Regions from separate parts of the Pelomonas lactea genome, predicted to be linked through region 1. Evidence: predicted binding sites of a transcription regulator. Region 1 holds the regulator's gene; each other region holds the start of a gene.

Evidence for each region. Region 1 encodes LexA, which represses DNA repair genes until DNA is damaged. Its sites were predicted from a motif close to ACTGTATNNNNATACAGT; they were not measured.
Region 2: a site for LexA is predicted at 2,059-2,076, ahead of ACG04Q_RS21200 (putative DNA modification/repair radical SAM protein). Genes of this name have one in related genera too.
Region 3: a site for LexA is predicted at 2,951-2,968, ahead of imuA (translesion DNA synthesis-associated protein ImuA). Genes of this name have one in related genera too.

Annotation. Positions count from the first base shown of each region.
Region 1 covers NZ_JBIGHX010000002.1:331,714-336,679, forward strand. Annotated here, with positions in the region: gene ACG04Q_RS05835 (HAD-IA family hydrolase) at 1-288, shown strand, start outside; RNA gene ssrA (transfer-messenger RNA) at 302-674, shown strand; gene lexA (transcriptional repressor LexA) at 734-1,402, opposite strand; gene ACG04Q_RS05850 (asparaginase) at 1,485-2,402, shown strand; gene ACG04Q_RS05855 (esterase-like activity of phytase family protein) at 2,403-3,854, opposite strand; gene ACG04Q_RS05860 (organic hydroperoxide resistance protein) at 3,980-4,414, opposite strand; gene ACG04Q_RS05865 (MarR family winged helix-turn-helix transcriptional regulator) at 4,459-4,962, opposite strand.
Region 2 covers NZ_JBIGHX010000009.1:24,092-29,057, forward strand. Annotated here, with positions in the region: gene ACG04Q_RS21195 (TIGR03915 family putative DNA repair protein) at 35-802, opposite strand; gene ACG04Q_RS21200 (putative DNA modification/repair radical SAM protein) at 802-2,052, opposite strand; gene ACG04Q_RS21205 (catalase) at 2,185-4,266, shown strand; gene lplT (lysophospholipid transporter LplT) at 4,318-4,966, shown strand, end outside.
Region 3 covers NZ_JBIGHX010000009.1:70,841-75,806, forward strand. Annotated here, with positions in the region: gene ACG04Q_RS21405 (NACHT domain-containing protein) at 1-910, opposite strand, end outside; gene ACG04Q_RS21410 (zinc-finger-containing protein) at 1,193-1,846, opposite strand; gene ACG04Q_RS21415 (SOS response-associated peptidase family protein) at 1,867-2,826, opposite strand; gene imuA (translesion DNA synthesis-associated protein ImuA) at 2,984-3,823, shown strand; gene ACG04Q_RS21425 (Y-family DNA polymerase) at 3,753-4,966, shown strand, end outside.

The DNA.
Region 1 (4,966 bases):
GCGCTGCGGCTGGGCGCGGCGGTCGTCGTTGGAGGCGACACCACCGGCCATGCCAAGCCGCACCCGGCGCCGTTGCTGGAGGCTGCGCGCCGCCTGGACGTGGCGCCGCAGGCCTGCCTGTACGTCGGCGACGACGAGCGTGACGTGATGGCCGGCCGCGCGGCCGGCATGGCCACCGCGGTGGCGGCCTGGGGCTACCTCGGTCCGCAGGCCCGCTACGCTGACTGGCACGCGGATCTGGAACTGAATGTGCCAGGTGACCTCTTGAAGCGGCTCGGTCTGGCCTAAACTACGCGGTCCTGGGGCCGACCTGGTTTCGACGTGGGTGCGGATCCGGAGTAGGGCATGCCGAGCACCAGTCCGCTCGTAAAACCACTGGAAACAAAGTAACTGCAAACGACTCTACGTTCGCACTCGCCGCTTAATTGCGGATGAGCTTCTCAACGGCAGGCCGATGGGCCGGGCTGAGTTCCGCGAGGGGCAAGGCTGAGAAGTCACTCACATCGGCTGGCGTCTGACCGGGTCACTCGGTGGGGCGTGAGATCAAGTGACTGGCGGGAAAGCTAGCGTGCCACTGCGCGAGTTGACCGTGAGATTCAAATCAGCCGGCTAAGCATGTAGATCTGCCCGGTGATGGCTTGCGGACGGGGGTTCAATTCCCCCCGGCTCCACCATCCAAAACAAAAGGCCTGTGTCGGTGACACGGGCCTTTTTCATTTCCATCGAGCCGGCGTCAATTGAACCCTTGTCCACGAATCAGCCCGACGGCCAGGCCCTCGATGCTGAAATGCTCGTCCTCGCTGACGACGATGGGCTGGAAATCGGCGTTCTCGGGCAGGAGTTCGATGCCACCGGGCCCGCGCTTGAAGCGCTTCACGGTCACTTCCTCGCCGACGCGGGCGACGACGATCTGGCCGTTGCGGGCCTCCTTGGCGGACTGCACCGCGAGCAGGTCGCCGTCGAGGATGCCGATGTCCTTCATGCTCATGCCCTTGACCTTGAGCAGGTAGTCGGGCTTCTTGGCGAACAGGCCAGGCTCGACGGTGTAGGTCTGCTCGACATGCTCCTGCGCCAGGATGGGCGCGCCGGCAGCGACGCGGCCGATCAGCGGCAGCGTGAGCTGCGCCAGACTGGGGATGGGCAGGCTGAACTGGCGGGCGCGGTTGACGGCGCTGAGCGTGTCGGACTTGAGCCGGATGCCGCGGGACGTGCCGCCGACCAGCTCCAGCATGCCTTTGCGGGCGAGCGCCTGCAGATGCTCCTCGGCGGCGTTGGCGGACTTGAAGCCCAGCTCGGCGGCGATCTCGGCGCGCGTGGGCGGGGAGCCGGTGCTCTCGATCGCGTGGCGGACCAGGTCGAAGATCTGCTGCTGGCGGGCGGTAAGCTTGGGTTGGTCTTGCACGGGCGGCCTTTTTGTTGGGCTGGTTGTGTATCCAGTATCTGTATTTTTATCCAGGAATCGAAAATTGCAAACCCTTGAGCCCTTGATCGTCATTCTCGGCACGGGCGGCACGATTGCCGGCACCGCGCAGAGCGCCGCGGATGGCGTGGGCTACACGGCAGCGCAGCTGCGTGTGGAGGACTTGCTGGCCGCCGTGCCGACGCTGGCCGGGCGGCGCTTGGAGGCGCACCAGGTGGCGCAGCTGGACAGCAAGGACATGGATGTGGCGACGTGGCAGGCGCTGGCCGCCGCGGTGCAGGCGCAGCTGGAGCGGCCCGAGGTCGGCGGCATCGTCATCACCCACGGCACGGACACGCTGGAGGAAACCGCTTACCTGCTGCACCGCGTGGTGGCGCCGGCCAAACCCGTGGTGCTGACGGCGGCGATGCGGCCGGCGACGGCGCTGGTACCCGATGGGCCGCAGAACCTGGCGGATGCCGTGCAGGTGGCGGCCACGCCGGGCGCAGCGGGCGTCGTCGTGGCGTTCGCGGGGCGGGTGCACGACGCGCTGCAGGTGCGCAAGACGCACAGCTACCGCGTCGATGCGTTCGAGTCGACGGACGGCGCGCTGGTGGCGCGGGTGGAGGAGGGCGCCGTGCGCGTGCTGGGCTGCTGGCCCACGGGCGAGGCGTTGGGCCTGGCACGCATCGCTGCGCCGGCGGCGGACTGGCCGCGCGTGGACATCGTGCTGAACCACGCCGGCGCGGACGGCTGCGTCGTGCGGGCGCTGCTGGCGGCGGGCGTGGACGGCATCGTGGCCGCCGGCACCGGCAACGGCACGCTGGCGCGGCCGCTGGAGATGGCGCTGCGCGACGCGCAGGCCGCCGGCGTGCGCGTGCTGCGCAGCACGCGCTGCGATGCCGGGCCGGTGATGGACCTGCCCGGCCTGCTGCCGTCGGCCGGCGCGCTGAGCCCGGTCAAGGCGCGCATCGAGCTGATGCTGGCCTTGCTGGCACGCTGATCAGGCGCGGCGCTGACGCCGGGCCCAGGCCAGCACGCCCAGGCCGGCCAGCAGCATCGCGTAGGTCTCGGGCTCGGGCACCGGCGCGGTGTAGCCGGCGATGTCGGCAGTGTAGCTGTGCAGTACGCCGGGCAGCAGCTGGTAAGCGCTGGTCAGCGTGGCGCCCAGCGACGTGGCCGTGGAGAAGCAGCCGGTCGTCGTCCCCACGGGACACTGGATGGACGACGCGAACGGGTCCGACTTCGTCACGTCCAGGTAGACGTCGAACTGCGTGCCGCTGCCGTTCTGCGTGACGCTGTAGTCGTTGTCGGTGCCGGCCAGGATGACGTACTTGCCGTTGGCCAGCTGCGGGCCGATGGCCAGGCCTTCCCACTTCTCGGGCGACTTGTTGCCCAGCGCGGCCAGCGTGTTGGCGTCCAGGTCGATGACCTTGGCGCCCTTGGCGGCGGCGATGACGCCGGCCGGCAGCAGGCCGCTGGCGGGCAGGTTGAGGCCGGACACGTCGGTGGCGGTGCTCAGGTCCACCTCGAAGACGTTCTTGTCGGGGCTGGCCACCGTGGCGCCGATGCCGATGCCGCGGTTGTTGCGCTCCAGCACGAGGAAGCGGTTGGCGTCGATGGCCACCAGTGCCGAGATGCCGCGGCCCTGGCCCGAGCTGTTCAGCTGGTAGGCGTACTGGCCGACGGCCTCGCCGGTGGTGGTGTCGTACTTGACGATGCGGGTGTACTGGCCGCGCGTGCCAGAAGCGGCGTCGTAGCCATCGGTGACGGTGCCGTTCTGCAGCATCGCGAACGCGTAGCGGCCGTCGGGCGTGATGGCCAGCGCCTCCAGGCCGCGGTTGCCTTCGCGGCCGCTGGTCAGTTGCGGCGAGCTGCCGGCAGGCGCCAGCGCGTTGTAGTTGACGCTGCTGCCGGCCTTGGGCACGAGGTTGGCCGGCGTGGCGTACTGGCGCACCAGCTGGCCGCTGCGGTTGAACTCGTAGACCGAGGGGCCGTACTCGTCGCTGACCAGCAGGTTGCCGGTGACGGGGTTGACGACGATGCCTTCGGGGTCGAAGGACTTGCCCAGCAGGCTTGGCGTGTCGGGCGCCAGGCCGGTCAGCGCGATGCTGGCGCTGGTGAACTTGACGGTCTGCTGGATCTTGAAGTTGGAGATCGCGCCGGTGTTGGCGTTGATGTCCAGCGTGAAGCGCTGCACGCGCGTCTCGTAGGGCAGCGTGCCGCCGCCGGGGCCGCGGTCGGACAGGCCCCACCATTCGTTGCGGGCGCGGTCGTAGTAGATGTCGGAGAAGAAGCCGACGCGGCGGTCGAAGTCGCTGCCGCTCGACAGGTCCAGCGTATTGCCGGCGATGGTGATGCCGTTGACGAAGCTGACGTTGCTGACCGACGTGGCCGCAGCGGCCGAGGCGCTGGCGATGGCGGTCAGCGTGAGCAGAGAAGCTCGGAAGAACATGGGGCCCCCAGGACGTTGCTTTGTTGAAAGAACGCCGGAGGCTAGGCAGGGCTTGTGAAAAGCCCGTGACGGCGCCCCAGGCGCACCCCGCACTCGCGTGAGCGGGGGAACCCGGGGCCGCGCGATCAGACGATGGTCAGCGTGACGTCGACGTTGCCGCGGGTGGCGTTGGAGTAGGGGCAGACCTCGTGGGCCGTGGCCACCAGGGCTTCCAGCTGGGCGCGGTCCATGCCGGGCACGGAGATCTTCATGTCGACCTGGATGCCGAAGGCGCCGGGCTTGTTGGCGTGCGGGCCGATGGCGACGTCGCTGGTGATGCTGACCTCGGCCGGCAGCGCGATCTTCTGGCGGGCCGACACGGCCTTCATCGCGCCGATGAAGCACGCAGAGTAGCCGGCCGCGAACAGCTGCTCGGGGTTGGTGCCGAAGGCGCCGTCGCCGCCCAGCTGCTTGGGCGTGGTCAGCACGGCGTCCAGCGCGCCGTCGGAGGACTTGGCGGTGCCGGCGCGGCCGCCGGTGGCGGTGGCGGTGGCGGTGTAGAGGGCTTTTTCGATGGCCATGGTGAGCTCCTTGGGGGTGGGGGAACGGGAAGGGGTGAGGCGCGTCAGGCCGCCTCGGTGGCCGCAGTCAGCTGACTGCGCAATTCGTGCAGGCGCTGCGTCAGCAGTGCGAGTTCGTGCAGGTCGCAGGCGCTGGCGCAGGCCAGCTGGCCGGGGATGTCCAGCGCCTGGCGGCGCAGCTTGCGCCCGGCGGGCGTCAGGAAGATGTCGACGCGGCGCTCGTCATCCCGGGCGCGGCGGCGCTCGATGTGGCCCAGCGTCTCCAGGCGCTTGAGCAACGGCGTGAGGGTGCCGGAGTCCAGCGACAGCCGCTGCCCCAGTTGGCCGACGGCCAGTCCGTCGCTCTCCCACAACACCAGCATCGCGAGGTACTGCGGGTAGGTCAGGCCCAGAGGCGCCAGCAGCGGCTTGTAGAGTTTGGTCATCGCGAGCGAGCTGCTGTAGAGCGCGAAGCACAGCTGGCGGTCCAGCTGCAGCCATTGCTCCCGCGGGTCGGCGGCCGGGGTGGCGTCGGCAGCGGAGGCGGTGGTGGGCTTGCGGCGTGGCATGGGT
Region 2 (4,966 bases), on a different contig from region 1:
CGGCGCTCGGCCCGAACATGCTCGACGGCGTACCTCACACGCCGCGCATGCGCCCCTCGCGCCGCGGCGCATCCTTGATGAGTTCGCTGATCAGCTGCGTCTCCGGCATCTGCGCCCAGTAGCGCACCGGCATCTCCTTCTTCATTGCCGCCACCTTGACGCGGGCCGGGTTGAAGATGCTGCGGTAGTAGGTCAGCCACAGCGCCTCGCCGGCGTCTTCGGGTGGCGCGTCCTCGCGGCTCGCGGGGCCGGCGCCGGTGAGGCGCTGGCCGTCCCAGTGCAGGCAGCCCAGCGGCGTCAGGATGGCCCAGGCGTGCTGCGCGAAGCGGTCCACGAAGAACGGCGCCGCCGCCCGCAGCACGTGGTGCACCGGCTCGAACCAGGCCACGTGCCGCCGGCCGCCCGGCGCCTGCGCGTCGGCCACCTCGCGGAAGCGCACGAAGGCATGCATCTTGTGGATCTCGCGGCCCACCTGGCGGGCCATGGACTGCAGCCGGCGGCGGTCGGCGTCCAGCACGTCGGCCCACAGCCCTTGCTCGTGCTGCAGGCGGCGCGCAAAGGCCAGCAGGCGCGCGTAGCGGTCGTCGTCGGCATGCATGGCCACCGCCCGGCCCAGGGCGTCCCAGCCGGCGGGCGGGCGCCATGCGGTGGCCTCGCCGGCCTCCGTCGCGGCCCACTCGCCGAACAGGCCGGCCTGCATGCCCACGTCATGCGTCCAGCCGGCGTCGTCACCCGCGAGCAGCGCGGGCAGCTGCGCGGCAAAACCGTCCCAGTCCGCCGGGTAGCGCAGCGGCAGCTGCATCAGAACAGCGCCGCCTGTTGCGGCGCCGCCGCGGGCCGCGCCAGCGCCTGCAGGTCGGCGGGGCGGGGGCGGTGGTCCACCGCGACGACGAAGGGCAGCGCCTTGCGCGCCAGCGGGCCCAGCGACAGCAGGTCGGCACGGCGCAGCCGGCGGTGCTGGCGGGCGGCCAGCAGCTTGTCCACCGAGCCCACGCCCAGCCCCGGCACGCGCAGCAGCTGCTCGCGCGGCGCGTGGTCCACGTCCAGCGGGAACTGCGCCGGGTGGGCCAGCGCCCAGGCCAGCTTGGGGTCGTGCTGCAGCGACAGGAAGCCCGCGTCGGTGACGATCTCGTCGGCCCGGAAGCCGTAGAAGCGCAGCAGCCAGTCGGCCTGGTAGAGCCGGTGCTCGCGCAGCAGCGGCGCGGCCTGGGCCGGCAGCGCTCGGCTGGCGTGCGGGATGGGGCTGTAGGCCGAGTAGTAGACGCGCCGCAGCCCCTGGCCCGTGTAGAGCCGGCTGGACAGCTGCAGCACGGTGCGGTCGTCGGACGCGTCGGCGCCGACGATGAGCTGCGTGCTCTGCCCGGCCGGCGCGAAGCGCGGCGGCGGCGCGGTGCGCGCGGCCGCGCCGGGCAGCGCGCGCACCGCCTGGGCCTCGCGCTTCGCCTCGCGCGCAGCCTGCAGCCGCAGGTGGATGCGCGACATCGTGCGCTCGATGCCCGCAGCGTCCTTCTCCGGCGCCAGCTGTTGCAGGCTCTGCGCGCTGGGCAGCTCGACGTTGATGGACAGCCGGTCCGCGTAGCGCCCGGCGCGCTCCACCAGCTCGGGCGATGCGTCGGGAATGGTCTTCAGGTGGATGTAGCCCTTGAAATGCTCGTCCTCGCGCAGCCGGCGGGCCACCTCGATGACCTGCTCCATCGTGTAGTCGGGCGTGCGGATGATGCCGCTGGACAGGAACAGCCCCTCGATGACGTTGCGCCGGTAGAACGACAGCGTCAGCTGCACCACCTCGTCGATGCTGAAGCGCGCGCGCTTCACGTCGCTGCTCTTGCGGTTGATGCAGTACAGGCAGTCGTAGACGCACCAGTTCGTCAGCAGCACCTTGAGCAGCGACACGCAGCGCCCGTCCGGCGTGTAGGCGTGGCAGATGCCGTTGCTGGTGGATCCCAGGCTCTTGCCGTCGCGGGAGTTGCGCTTCTCGGTGCCGCTGCTCGCGCAGGAGGCGTCGTATTTGGCCGCGTCGGCCAGGATGGCGAGCTTGTCCTGAACTTCCATGCGGATACTGTAATTGCATACAGCACCGCGAGATGACCCAAGGTGTATCCGGCGCGCCGTCCTACGCCCCGGGTCGGGCCGGCTTCCTAGAGTGCGACGCCAACTGCCGAATCCGGCGAGCCAGGAGTTCCCATGCCCAAGCGCCCCTCCCCCGACCTCCCGCCCCCGGCCCGCCCCGGCACCGGCGGCGAACTGCACCACACGGCGGGCGGCACGCACCCGCCGCTGACGACCAACCAGGGCCTGCCGGTCACGAACAACCAGACCTCGCTGAAGGCCGGCGCGCGCGGCCCGACGCTGCTGGAAGACTTCATCCTGCGCGAGAAGATCACGCACTTCGACCACGAGCGCATTCCCGAACGCATCGTGCATGCGCGCGGCTCGGCGGCGCATGGCGTGTTCGAGCTGCACACGTCGCTGGCCAAGGTCACGACCGCGCGCGTGCTGACCGAGGTGGGCGTGAAGACGCCGGTGTTCACCCGCTTCTCGACGGTGGCCGGCGGTGCCGGCTCGGTGGACACGCCGCGCGACGTGCGCGGCTTCGCGGTCAAGTTCTACACGCCCGAGGGCAACTGGGACCTGGTGGGCAACAACATCCCGGTGTTCTTCATCCAGGACGCGATGAAGTTCCCCGACCTCATCCACGCCGTGAAGATGGAGCCGGACCGCGGCTTCCCGCAGGCCGCCTCGGCGCACGACACGTTCTGGGACTTCATCTCGCTGATGCCCGAGAGCCTGCACATGGTGATGTGGGCCATGAGCGACCGCACGCTGCCACGCTCGCTGCGCTTCATGGAGGGCTTCGGCATCCACAGCTTCCGGCTCGTGGACGCGCGGGGCCGCAGCAGCTTCGTCAAGTTCCACTGGCGCCCGGTGCTGGGCCTGCAGAGCACGCTGTGGGACGAGGCCGTGCAGCTGGCCGGCGCCGACCCCGACGCGCACCGCCGCGACCTGTGGACGGCCATCGAGGACGGCCGCTTCCCCGCCTGGGACCTGGCCGTGCAGCTGTTCACCGAGGCCGACGCCGCAGCCTTCCCGTTCGACCACCTGGACCCCACCAAGCTCATCCCCGAGGACCTGGTGCCGCTGCAGGTCATCGGCCGCATGACGCTGAACCGCAACCCGGCCAACCATTTCGCCGAGAACGAGCAGGTCGCCTACTGCCCCGCCAACCTGCCGCCGGGCGTGGACTTCTCCAACGACCCGCTGCTGCAGGGCCGCCTCTTCAGCTACCTGGACACGCAGCTGTCGCGACTGGGCACGCCCAACTTCGACCAGCTGCCCATCAACGCGCCCAAGTGCCCGTTCCACACGCAGACCCGCGACGGCCACATGCAGACCCGCGTGCCCACCGGCCGCGTGGCCTACGAGCCCAGCAGCCTGCAGCCCGACGCGCCTTACGAGGCGCCGCGCGGCTTTGCGAGCGTGGCGGCGCCCGGCGAACCGGACGCCAAGGGCCGCGTGCGGCCGGAGAGCTTTGCCGACCACTACAGCCAGGCGCGCCAGTTCTTCCACAGCCAGAACGCGCTGGAGCAGGCCCACATTGCCGCCGCGCTGGTGTTCGAGCTGAGCAAGGTGGAGACGCCCGCGGTGCGCGAGCGCATGGTGGGCCATCTGCGCGTGGTGGATGCCGACCTGGCGCGGCGCGTCGCCACCGGGCTGGGCCTGACCGCGCTGCCGCCGGCCGCCAGGCCCGCCGTGCCGGTGCAGGATCTGCCGCCCTCGCCGGCGCTGGGCCTGATCGACAAGACGCCGCCCTCGCTGCAGGACCGCTGCGTCGCCATCGTCTACAGCGACGACTCCGACGCGCGCCGCCTGGCCGCCGTGGACAAGGCGCTGCGCAAGGCCGGCGCCAAGGTGCAGAAGCTGGCGCCGCGCATCGGCGGCGCCACGCTCAGCGACGGCACGCACCAGCCGGCCGACGCCCGGCTGGCCGGCAGCCCGGCGGCGGCGTTCGACGCGGTCGCGCTGGTGCTGTCGTCCGCGGCCGCGCAGCAGCTCGCGCAGGACGACACCGCAGCCACCTTCGTGCGCCAGGCCTATGCCCACCTGAAGGCCATCGGCCACGACGACGGCGGCCAGATGCTCGTGGAGGCGCTGCACCTCGTGGCGGACGACAGCGTCTGCGCACTGGACGGCAAGGCGCAGGCCTTCGTCGCGGCGGCCGCCACGCGGCAGTGGGACCGCGAGGAGCGCATCCACCCGCTGCCCTGACGGCCCCGTCGTCATCGGCCTTTCACGCGGCGCCGCCACAGTGCGGCGCCCGTGCATGCCACGACCTCCCCCACCGCCGCGCCTGGCCGCGCCGCCGCGCTGCCACCGGGCTTCGGCCTCGTCATCGGCGCACAGTTCGCATCGGCGCTGGCCGACAACGCGCTGCTCATCGTCGCCATCGCGCTGCTGATCGAGCAGGGCTTCGCGCCCTGGTGGGCGCCGCTGCTGAAGGTGGGCTTCATGGCCGCCTACGTGGTGCTGGCACCGTGGGTGGGGCCGCTGGCCGACGCCTTCGCCAAGGGCCGCGTGATGGCGGCCATGAACCTCGTCAAGATCGCCGGTCTGGCGCTGATGGTGCTGGGCCTGCACCCGGTGGCCGCGCTGGCCGTCGTGGGCCTGGGCGCGGCGGCCTATGCGCCGGCCAAGTACGGTCTCATCACCGAGCTGGCCGCGCCCGAGGCGCTGGTGAAGGCCAATGGCTGGATCGAGATCACCGTCGTGTCGGCCGCGCTGCTGGGCGCGGTGCTGGGCGGTCTGCTGGTGAGCCCGCTGTGGCTGGGCTCGCCGCTGGCCTTCCACTGCGACGGCTGGAACCTGCCGGCCGACAAGCTGACCGGCTCGCTGGCCGCGCTGCTGCTGATCTATGCGCTGAGCAGCGCGCTGAACGCCGGCATTCCCGACAGCGGCCGGCGCCAGCGCA
Region 3 (4,966 bases), on a different contig from region 1:
GACGACGACTAAGGATGGCCGCGAGCGCCAGCCTCTGTACGCCGGTGCGCGCCCGGTCAAGGGTCAGCTCCGCCGGCTCCTTGCGCTTGGGGCGCGCGCGCAGCCTCGCCTTGATGTGACTCTTCAGCTGCTCGTAGTGCGAGCGGATCTTTCCGTGATCCCGCCAGCTGTCGCACAGTTCGATCAGATCTTGCGGGCGGCGCGCGAAGTCTTCCGCGTGCCGGACGTGGATCTCCTCCAGCAGTTTCTCGGGGTTCTTGACGCCTTGGCCGCGGGCAAACTCGGCGATCTCATCGTCGGAGAACGGCAGCAGCGTCACTTCCCGGAAGGGCGGGGGTCGATCCTTGTCTTCGTCGGTCGGCCCATCCAGCGCCATCCGGACGAACGATTCGCCGTGTCCTTGATCGATGGCTACCTTGGGCACCGGCAGCATGTCCGCGAACGCCCGTCGGTCTATGTCGACGGGGCGCGAGGTCACTATGACTGTCGCCCGACCCAGCGCCCCTTCCAGCTCCTCGTGCACGCGCTTGAGCGCATTGCGAAAGTCTCCGTGTACCAGTTGCAGCTCGTCGATGGAGTCGAAGAAAAAGAAGGCGATCTGGGCGGAGGACGCCCGCCAGTCGTCGAATCGCTTCTTGAACTGCTCCCCGTTGAGCGACGATCGAATCCCGCTGGCAGCCACCGTCTCCAGCCGTAGGAAGAAGGCTGCCTCACCGCGCTTGAAGAGGTCATCGGCCTGCGCTTCGCACTCATGCGTCTTGCCCGCCCCCGCCTCGGCGACCAGCAGGACGCGCTGGGACTCCAGCAGCGTGGACCATCCGATGGTTTGGCCGAGGTAGACATTCCCGCGGCTGTCGATGGACGCTTCCGATGCCGCTTCGCTGGCGTTGACGCCAAATCTTCGTTCCATAGCTTCAGTTTAAGCAGCTGCCCAACTGGCTAGTTGCGCCCGCCGCAGTCACCCATCCCACAGCGAGCCGCTCTTCCACACGGTGTGTCAAGCAGGTCGCTGATGGTTCCTTGAGCGACGAAACCAAGTCTGCGATTGCATTCCCAAGGGCAGCTTAACGGCGAGCTATTCACCTGGCGTGTATGCCTGCTCTCGCTGCAAAGCCGCCTCCCGATCTATTGCCCAGCCGGATTTCAGAGCATCGGTGCGGACCAACAATGACTGCTCACCTTCTGCTTTGGTTCAAGCGCCGCTAGAAACCTGGCCGAATCGCTCCCACACGACTTGGTTGACCCGCGCGCAGTCCTCCAGCTTCATCAACCCGATCTGGCACTCTTTCCTTGGAATGCCCAGCGCATCCGACAGCCAAGCGTAGGCCTCGTGCTTGGTCATAAGCCCGTGCTCCCAAACCGGGTCGAAGGCCTTGTGCGCCGTGATCCGCACGGCACGCAGTTCTTCGTTCGCCAGCTCGCCGAAGGGCTCGTCCGTGCCGCTCTTGCATCCCACCCACGCGTCGCACGACCAGCACACCCAGAACTGCCGGTCCTGCAGATCCTTGCGGTCAGGGTAGACCGCAAGCCCGTCATGCAGCTCAGCAGGCCGGCCGCAGTAGTTGCAGATCACCTTGCGATCAGCGGCCCGCGGCGGTGGCGGCCCGACAGGCCGCCCCTCGGCCTCCCGGATCCGTTTCAGGTATGCCAACAGGCTCGTCATACTGATGCCACTGGCAGGACCATCCGGGCCGTCGACCACCGTCTGCCAAGCCTGCGTGCCTGGCCAGAAGTCGACCCGGTCATCCATCCGCAGGCGCTTGCCACCGTCAAGCGACACGACGTTCCCCGCACCGAGTCCGCCAAGCCCGGCCTGGCTGGCGGCAGCTTGCTTGTACTTGCCCATCCCGCGCCTGCGCTGCCTGCCTACGCGGCCTGCCGGTGCTCGTAGAACGCCGGCGTCCGGTCATCGAAGATGTCGTAAAGCGCCTTGAGGTTGCTCGGATCCGGGTTCAGCCAAGCATCGACATGCTCAGGTCTGATGCGGACGATCATGCGATCGTGGCCAGCGGCTGCGACCTCTGGCGGTGGCTCATCCGTGATCGCAGCAAACGACAGCAGGTCTGGCTCGCCGTCCTTCTTCCAGTGCGACCACAGGCAGGCGATGTACATCAGCTCCGGCGGGTTGGGGTTGAACTGCAGGACCACGTTCTCCGGCTTCTCGTCCGGCGCCAGCGGCCGGTGCTCCATGTCGTGGCGCTTGACGTTCTCGAAGAAGGTGTCGACGAGCAGGATGCCGTGCGTGTGGCCGAACTGGCCCCGCCAGAACCCCTCGAGGTTGTCCCTGCGGGCGTTGTAAGTGCCGGGGAACTTGACGTCGTAGTCGGCAGGCTTCCCGGCCGGCCGGCATTGATAGCGCATGGGCAGGACGACGCGTTGGCCGTCACGCACGACCATCACCGGCGCGTAGACGCCTGGGAAGATGCGCGAGTCGCGGTCCAGCAGTTCGGTCCGGCGCAGGTCGTCCAGGTCGAGCCGAGCCTTGGAAATCTTCGACGGCGCGATGCGCAGGCTGTCCAGCGCGGCCTTCGTCTGCTTGGTCTGCAAGGACCGCTCGGCGTCGGCCAGGCGCTTGCGCTGGGCAAACAGCTCCTGCTCCAGCGCCATGGCCCGGTCCGCTTTGTAGGCAACGATCAGCTCCTTGATCTCCAGTTCCTCAGGCGTCGTGGCGTCCCGCTCGAACGCCTCTTCCAGGGCCTTGGGGATCTTGAGCTTGGCCACCTGGCGGCCGTAGAAGACCCGCACGAATTCCTTGATGCTGAGATGGGCGCCGAACAGGCGCGTGTAGTCCCGGTAGTCGGCACGGATCTGGGCGGAGTAGCACATGGGCGAACGTCCCTGCGAGTCGATGGGCCAGTTATCGCACGCCGGCGCACACAACTCCAGCGGCCGCCAACTCCTCCCGCAAGTCAGCGTCATGCCCGACTAGACGCCGAACACGGTTGCATATACTGTATGCTCATACAGTATTTTGCCTACTCCGATGTTGCCCGTCTCCGCCGGGCTGGACGGGGCGTCGCCGCCTCACAGCCTGCCCTCTCCCACTCAAAACGCCGGCGTCAGTGCGCCTGCGTCGCTCCCTCACGAGGTCGAGGCGGCTCTGTGGCGCGGCGATCAGCTGGGCGGGCCGGTGGCAGAGGTGCTGCCGACTGGATTTGCAACGCTGGACGTCGAGCTCCCCGGGGGCGGCTGGCCTTGCGGATCGTTGACCGAGGTGCTGGTTCGCCAGCTCTCCATCGTTGAGCTGCGCCTGCTGTCGCATGCCATCGCGCAGCAAACCTCCGCCGGCCGGAGCGTCGCGCTGGTGGGCCCGCCGCTCGCGCCGCATGCCCCTGGACTGCGCCACGAGGGTATCGACGAGCGCCAGCTCGTCTGGATCGACGTGGACACGCCGCGCGACCGACTGTGGGCCACCGAGCAGCTCGTCAAGGGTGGCAGCTTCGGCGCCGTCATCGCCTGGTTGCCCCTGGTGCGCGCCGAGCAGATCCGGCGACTCCAGGTCCTGGCCAGTCGCTGCAAGGGGCCGGTCTTCCTGTGCCGCCCCGAAGTCGTCGCGCAAGACTCCTCTGCGGCACCACTCCGTGTTCTGGTGCGCGTGGACACGGACTGGCAGATCACCGTCGACGTGCTCAAGCGCAAGGGCGTGCCGCTGGAGCAGACGCTGCGCCTGACCTCCATGCCCGGTGGCCTCAGCAAGATCATGACCCCGAGGCTGCGCTACCCCAGCCGCCTCATGCCCATCGAGCCCAGCCATGTTGTGGTCAGCCCTGCTGTTGCCGCCGTGCGCCAACGACCCGAGTTCGCCGAGTCCTCCAAGCCCTGACGCCCTCCAGGCCGTGGCCACCTGGGCGTTGCAGTTCACGCCCCGTGTCGCCATCGTCGAGGATGCCGTCTTGATGGAGGTCGAAAGCAGCACACGCCTGTTCGGTGGCAAGCGTGCGCTACGTGACCGTGTGGTCGCCGAAGCCGCCGAGCTCTCGGTACAGAAAGTTGCCTGGGCGCCCACGAGCCTGGCCGCCCTGGCGCTGGCGCGCAACAACCGGGAGGACGGCATCCGCCGGCCGCTCCAGGACATCCTGGACGCACTGCCCATGGAAAGCCTGAGTGCGATCTGCCCGCACGCGACGACGCTGGCGCAGACCGGCTGTCGCACGCTGGGCCAGGTGCGCGCCCTGCCGCGCGCCGGCCTGGCCCGGCGCTTCGGCAAGGAGCTGCGTCAGGCGCTGGACCGCGCCTACGGGTACGAGCCCGACGGCTATGTGTGGGAGGTGCTGCCCGAGCAGTTCAAAGGCCGGCTGGAGCTGCCCTTCCGCGTCGAGCATGCTCCGGCGCTGCTGCAGGGCGCACGACGACTGCTGGTGCAGATGTGCGGCTGGCTGGCAGCCCGGCATGCCGGAGCGACCGCGTTGACGCTGCATTGGTGGCACGACACGATGCGATCCCGCGAAGCCGGCACGGGCGGCCAGCTCACGATCGGGACGGCCGAACCGAGCCGTGACGTCGAGCATCTGTGCCGGCTGCTCGCCGAGCACCTGGCCAAGGTCGAACTCCTCGCGCCGGTCGGCGACATTGAGCTGACCGCGAACGAAGTCCACGAACAGGCGGGCAGCAATGGCTCCCTGCTGCTGGACGACACCGACGTCACCGAGTCACCGCAGCTGGTGCTGGAGCGCATGGCAGCGAGGCTGGGGCCCGAGGCGGTGCGTCGCTGTGTCGTGCATGCCGACCACCGCCAGGAATGGATGGCGCACTGGCAGCCCGCCGCCGAGCCCCTGCCGCGCCAGGCTGAGGTCAGCACCGAACTCCCTCAACCCACCTGGACGCTTCGCGAGCCGCTGAAGCTTGCTGTGCGCAACAACCGGCCGGTCTACCAGGGCGAGCTGCAGCTGCTCGCAGGACCGCAATGCGTCGAAGGCGGCTGGTGGGACCGCGACGAGGTGGCTGGCTCCGGGCGACTCGTGATGCG